3 regions of the Mesorhizobium sp. P2_E6 genome follow, and region 3 is predicted to be linked to each of the others. Evidence: riboswitches for the same ligand, from Rfam matches in the RefSeq annotation. Region 3 holds a riboswitch; each other region holds the start of a gene.
The links. A riboswitch is a leader RNA that binds a small molecule or an ion and turns the genes downstream of it on or off. The one in region 3 is predicted to bind cobalamin.
Positions count from the first base shown of each region.

Region 1: another riboswitch for cobalamin. It lies ahead of AC1D08_RS09010 (CbtB domain-containing protein); the one in region 3 lies ahead of bluB (5,6-dimethylbenzimidazole synthase).
Region 2: another riboswitch for cobalamin. It lies ahead of AC1D08_RS09215 (DUF1636 family protein); the one in region 3 lies ahead of bluB (5,6-dimethylbenzimidazole synthase).

Region 1 covers NZ_JBFUEQ010000003.1:225,433-227,626, forward strand. The annotation lists gene cobU (bifunctional adenosylcobinamide kinase/adenosylcobinamide-phosphate guanylyltransferase) at 1-74, opposite strand, end outside; gene AC1D08_RS09005 (CbtA family protein) at 67-870, opposite strand; gene AC1D08_RS09010 (CbtB domain-containing protein) at 886-1,065, opposite strand; cobalamin riboswitch at 1,102-1,298, opposite strand; gene AC1D08_RS09015 (aromatic ring-hydroxylating oxygenase subunit alpha) at 1,440-2,194, shown strand, end outside.
Region 2 covers NZ_JBFUEQ010000003.1:270,208-272,401, forward strand. The annotation lists gene AC1D08_RS09210 (winged helix-turn-helix domain-containing protein) at 1-597, shown strand, start outside; cobalamin riboswitch at 627-832, shown strand; gene AC1D08_RS09215 (DUF1636 family protein) at 872-1,300, shown strand; gene cobW (cobalamin biosynthesis protein CobW) at 1,303-2,194, shown strand, end outside.
Region 3 covers NZ_JBFUEQ010000002.1:240,715-242,908, reverse strand. The annotation lists gene AC1D08_RS05835 (hypothetical protein) at 1-469, shown strand, start outside; partial or broken gene bluB (5,6-dimethylbenzimidazole synthase) at 586-1,203, opposite strand; cobalamin riboswitch at 1,264-1,443, opposite strand; gene AC1D08_RS05825 (histone deacetylase family protein) at 1,565-2,194, shown strand, end outside.

The DNA of each region.
Region 1 (2,194 bases), on a different contig from region 3:
AGGGTTTCGGCATGCGCGCTCTTGCCGGAGCGCGCACCGCCGATGATGAAGGTCAGCTTGCTGCGATCAGGCAAAGCTGTCGCGCAGGCTGGTCGCGGTGCCGGTGAAGCGGCCGCGCACCACGCCGACGACGGCGCCGAGCACCAGCCAGAACACCAGGTTGGTCACCGTAACCGCCACCACGAACTGGTGGTGCAGGCCTTCCGGGATCGGCGTCTCGAAACTGTCGGGCTGCGGTGCGCCGACAATATGCGGCGCGACGATCAGCAGGACGGCAAGGATTGCAAGCGGCAGCGACTTGCGGAACGCGATCAGGCCGAGACCCGCCGCGGTCGCCACCACCGTCGCCCACCACCAGATCTGGCGCTGCGTGAGATCGGCCGCCGGCATGGCAGGCAATTCCGGTGGCAGGCCGAGGCCCGGTGCCAGCGTGAACACGGCAAAGCCGGCCAGGCCCCAGAACACGCCCTGGCGCCAATTGCCGATGCCGCCGGCGAATTCGGAAACCGCGACCAGGATCAGCGCAAAACCGATGCCGGTGACGATATTGGCGACAACGCTGAAGGCGAAACGCTCGAAACCGTCGGCCGGCGCCCAGCCTTCGTCTTCCGCCGCCGGAGCGGCTGCTTCCGCCGGCGCCGGGGCGGCGGAGCTCATCGCATTCCCCGCCGGAGCGGCTGTGCTCATGGCGCTGGTATCGGTTGCGGCAGGAGCGGCATGGTCATGGTGATGGCCGCCGCCGGCCTGTTCGTAGACTTCCGCCTTGAGGATCAGCGGCACGGTGGCATAGGCCTGCAGGCATGCGAGAACGACGCCGGCCACGAGCCCTGCGATCGCCGCGATGAACACGACGTTGCGAAACAGGTTCATGATGTCAAATCCTCGTCAGTGGCAGGGAAACGCCATCGAATGGCGATAGTCGTGAGCCGCATTGTGGACCGCATCGATATGCGAGAAGCCGACAAAGCCGACGACGAAGATGCCGAGCAGCGCCACGAGTGCAAGCTGCATGAAGCGCGACTGCGAGGAGACGGAGGCGCCGAGGGAGACGGAAGCGGTAGTCATGTCTTGTCCTTTCACCCTCCACCCGAGGGCATCGAAGTCAGTTTCCTGTCGCCGGCAGGTCTCCTGGCTCGCGGATCAGCGCCCTTCCCCACCTTCCCGAAGAGAAACCTTCAGTGGCATATGGAGAGGACTACCGCACACAGTTGCGGGGGCAGCCACGGCATTGGGCAACAAGTCCGCCCGCACCGCATTCCCTCTTGGCTCCAAACGGAACCGACGACAAGCGCGACTATAGGGAAAATCGTCGCGACCGGCAAACCAAATTCCGCCGACAACCAGCGCGATTGCGCCATCCAGATAAATCGGGTCTCCGGCACAACAATTGACAATTCCCGTGGTCGGGTGTCGGCTGACAAGTCCACAGGAAGCCAGCCATGCAGCCCATTGCCAGCGAGCGCGATCCCTACAACGGCCTGACCCGGGCCGAACCCACGCTGCCATCGTCGGCCTATTGGGATGCGGACAGTTATCAGCGCGATCTCGACGCCATCTGGTACAAAAGCTGGTTGCTCGTCTGCCGCGAGGCCGACCTTGCGCAGCCGCTTTCATTCCGCACCTTCCGCGTCGGCACGCAGGAAATCGTCGCGCTCCGCGACGAAACCGGCGAACTGCGCGCCTTCCACAACACGTGCCGCCATCGCGGCTCGCAGCTTTGCCAGGAACGCGAAGGCCGGCTGAAGGCGCGGCTCATCACCTGCCCCTACCATGCCTGGTCCTATTCGCTGCGCGGCGACCTCGTGCGCGTGCCGTCGAAGTCGCTGCCGGAAGGCTTCGACAAGGCAAATCATCCGCTCTATCGCGTGGCGCTCTCCGTATGGCGCGGTTTTGTCTTCGTCAATCTGCAGGAGGACGCCGCCGGCTCGGCGGAAATATCCTTCGATCCAGCATCCGGCAGTCTCGCCAACTGGCCGCTGGAGACGCTTGTTACCGGCCATGTGCTGCGAAAGGTGATGAACTGCAACTGGAAGATCTTTTGGGAAAACTTCAACGAGTGCCTGCATTGTCCGGGCGTCCACAAGGACCTGTCGCGGCTGGTGCCGATCTATGGCCGCGGCCTGATGGGCCGCCATGACGATCCCGAATGGTCCCGCCACGCCGACAATGACGCGCCGGAGTTTTCCGGCGGCCT
Region 2 (2,194 bases), on a different contig from region 3:
CTGCCGGTGCCCGCCGCCGAGGACGCGCACCGCGAATTGCTGCGCATTTCCGCCCGCGCCCACGGCATCGCGACATCAGGCGACCTGCGCGACTATTTCCGCCTGTCCCCCGCCGACATGAAGGGCCGACTGGAGGAACTGGTCGAAACAGGCGAACTGCTGCCTGTGCGTGTCGAAGGCTGGGACAAGCCGGCCTATCTTCATAAAGACGCCCGTCTGCCACGCAAGATCGAGGCCCGCGCTTTGCTGGCGCCGTTCGATCCGGTCGTCTTCGAACGGTCGCGCACCGAGCGGCTGTTCGACTTCCACTACCGCATCGAGATCTACACGCCAGCCGAAAAGCGCCAATACGGCTACTACGTCCTGCCGTTCCTGCTCGGCGACAGGATCGTGGCGCGCGTTGACCTCAAGGCCGACCGGCCAGCCGGTGTCCTGCGGGTCCATGCTGCTTACGCAGAGCCCGGCGCGCCGCCTGAAACCGCTGCAGAACTCTTCGAAGAATTGAAGCAGATGCAGGGCTGGCTCGGCCTTGAACGTATAGAGGTGACATCAGCCGGTGATTTGGGTCCGGCGCTGGCCGACCTGACCGTGTCGTAAGCCCACGTTGACACCGCCGCCCGCAAAAGCCTAAATCCGCTCCAGACGGTCTCCTCTCTTCAACGAGAGGAGCCAAGAGGGAATGCGGTGCGAAATTCCGATTTCAAATCCGCGGCTGTCCCCGCAACTGTAAGCGACGAGCCAAGGCCGAAAGCCACTGGGGTATTCCCGGGAAGGCGGCTACCCAAGGCGATGACCCGCGAGCCAGGAGACCTGCCGTCTGCGACTGTAGAATCCGATCGCCCGGCGGGTTTCCGGGCAAGGAGCCCAATTTTTGGACCACGACAGCAGTTTTTCCGCTGGCACAGCGGACAATTCGTCCGGCGAGAGCGATGCCCTTGCCGGCGTGACCGTGATCGTCTGTGCCTCCTGTCGCGATGAAACCGGTTCCGATGCCCATCCCCGCGCCGGCGAACTGCTCGCGGACGACACGCGTCACGCCGCGTCTGGCCAAGACATCCGCGTCCGCACGGTCGAATGCCTCGGCAATTGCAAGCGCCGGCTCAGTGCCGCCATCCTGCGCGATGGTTGCTGGAGCTACGTCTTCGGCGACCTGACCACATCCAGCGGCGCCGACCTCGTCACAGGGGCAAAACTCTTCGCCACCTCGACCGACGGCCTGATCCCGTGGCGCGGCCGTCCAGATAGCCTCAAGCGCGGCCTCGTGGCCCGCATCCCTCCCCTCGACCTGCTGAAGGACTGATCATGACTGCCTCCGTCTCCCGCGTCCCCTGCACCGTCGTCACCGGCTTCCTCGGCGCCGGCAAGACGACGCTGATCCGCCATCTCCTGGAAAACGCCGGCGGCAAGCGGATCGCCATCATCGTCAACGAGTTCGGCGACATCGGCATCGACGGCGAAATCCTGAAGGGCTGCGGCATCGACACCTGCCCGGAGGAAAACATCGTCGAACTGTCCAATGGCTGCATCTGCTGCACCGTTGCCGACGATTTCGTGCCGGCGCTCGACCAGATCCTGTCGTTGACGCCGAAGGTCGACCACATCTTGATCGAGACCTCGGGTCTGGCTCTGCCCAAGCCACTGGTCCAGGCTTTCCAGTGGCCGACGGTGAAGAGCCGCGTGACGGTCGATGGCGTCATCGCCGTCGTCGACGGTCCCGCACTCGCCGAAGGCCGCGTCGCCAATGACATGGACGCACTTCAGGCACAGCGCGCCCAGGATGAGACGCTCGATCACGACGATCCGGTCGAGGAGGTGTTCGAGGACCAGATCGCCTGCGCCGACCTGATCATCCTGTCGAAGAGCGACCTGATGGACACCGCCGGCTCCGCCCGCGCCAACGCCATCATCAACGAGCACATCGCTCGCGCCGTGAAGATCGTGCCGACGTCGCAAGGCAAGGTCGATCCGTCGGTGCTGCTTGGTCTTGGCCTTGCCGTCGAGGACGATATCGAGAACCGCAAGACCCACCACGACGACGAACTCGACCACGAGCACGACGACTTCGACTCTTTCGTCATCGACATTGCCTCGATCGCCAATCCCGACGAGCTGGCAAAGCGCGTCGCCACCGCCGCCGAGGAAGAAAACGTGCTGCGCGTGAAAGGCTTCGTCGAGGTTGGCGGCAAGCCGATGC
Region 3 (2,194 bases):
GTCGCTGACCTATGTCGACGAGATCATCCTCGGCTACAACATCCGCATCAATTCAACCTCGCCGTTCGAGACTGCGCGGCAAGGCGTCGTGCTCTATGCCCAGAACGGCAAGATCATGATCAAGAACGCCGTTTGGCTGGCGGTCATCATGTGGGGCGTCTCGTTTGTCATCTTCCTGCTGATGCTGGCGCCTGCCGGCGCCATTCTTTTCCTCATGCCCGGGCAGCTTGCCGGCTGGGCTTTCGTGCTCGCCATCGTCTTCGCCTGGGCCTTCAAGGCGGCGTTCATCGAACCCTTCGCCATCGCCTGCCTGATGCAGGTCTATTTCAGGACCATCGAGGGCCAGGTGCCCGATCCCGCCTGGGACGCCCGGCTGGCCGAGGCGTCGTCGAAGTTCAGGGAACTCAAGGACAAGGCGCTGGCCTCCTTCGGCGGTTCGCGCTGGGGCACGGCCGGCGCGACGCGCTGATCGGCAGTGGTCGCCGGCGCGGCATCGAAGCCGTTGAGGCGCGCCACGGTCGATTTGAGCGACGCTTCACCTTGCCCGCAAAAGGTCTCGCTCATGATCAGTTCCGGCAGTGGCAAGCGGCGGCCCCAGCCATGTGCTTCGAGGTCCGGCTTTGGCGCGAACTCAGAAACACGGCCGACGCAGAGATAGGCGACCGGCGTCACATGCTCGGGAATTGACAGCAGGCTTTTCAATGCCTGCGCCTCGATGATGCTGACCCAGCCGACTCCGACACCCTCGGCGCGCGCCGCCAGCCAGAAATTCTGCACCGCGCAGACCGTGCTGTAGAGGTCCATCTCCGGATTGTGCCAGCGCCCCAGTGGCGAACCCTTCGAGCGCTGCCGGTCGCAGGTGATGCAGATGTTGAGCGCGCTTTCGCAGATGCCTTCCAGCTTGAGCTTGCGGTAAAGCGCCTGTCGCTCTTCCGCGATGGCCGGCAGTTCCTGTTCACGCGCCGCCAGGAACAGGTCACGCACTTTTTCCCGTCGCTCGGCATCGCGAATAACGATGAAATTCCAAGGCTGCATGAAGCCGACCGAGGGCGCATGGTGAGCTGCAAGCAGCAGCCGCGCCAGCACCTCATCGTCGAGCGCGGTTGGCAGGAAATGGCTACGCACGTCGCGCCGCGTGAACATGGCGCGATAGACCGCATCGCGCGCATTCTGGTCAAATCCGTCGCCAACAGAGGCGGTCATGTGTTCCGGCATCGCGTGTCCCCTTGCGATTGCAATCCATTTCATCCGCCTGACCATGCGGATGACGATGCCTGCCAGGCCGGTCTTCTGGCTCGGGATCAACCCGCGTCCGGTGCCTTCCCGTTATCGACAGTGGCATTTACCGGCGCGGTCCCCCTTACAGCGTTGGGCACGCCACGGAGTTCAACCGTGTTCCCGATTCTCCCGCTTGCGGCGGGCACCAGGCAGTGGCAGCGACCTTACGCCGAAGCGCTGACGACGCCAATGCCTGCAGCGACACCGATGGACGCATGTGTGATTTTCCCCAGCCATCAGGCCACAACGCATGGCCATCGCGACGTCGGGGCACTAGATAGGGGAGATGGCCACTCGTCTCTATACCCATCCGATCTTCCTTGAACACATCACGCCGCCCGGTCACCCCGAGCGGCCGGACCGGTTGCGCGCCATCGAACGGGTGCTCGACGATGAGGCTTTTGTCGGGCTCGATCGCATCAAGGCGCCTGAAGGCGACGAGGCCACCATTCTCTACGCGCATCCCGCCGATTTCGTCGCCCGCGTCCGCGCCGCCATTCCCGACGAGGGCATCGCCCGCATCGACGCCGACACGTCAGTCAGCCCGAAGAGCTGGCAAGCGGCCATAACCGCGATCGGCGCCGCCAACGCCGCCGTAGACGATGTCTTTGCCGGCCGCGCCGACAATGTCTTCGTCGCCGCACGGCCGCCCGGCCACCATGCCGAAAAAACCACGGCCATGGGCTTCTGCCTCTTCAACACGGCGGCGATCGCCGCGCGCTACGCGCAGAAGAAACATGGCGTCGAGCGCGTTGCGGTCGTCGACTGGGACGTGCATCACGGCAACGGCACGCAGGACATTTTCTGGGACGATCCGTCGGTGCTCTATTGCTCGACGCACCAGATGCCGCTTTATCCCGGCACCGGGGCGAAGAGCGAAACCGGCGCCGGCAACATCGTCAACGCGCCGCTGGCG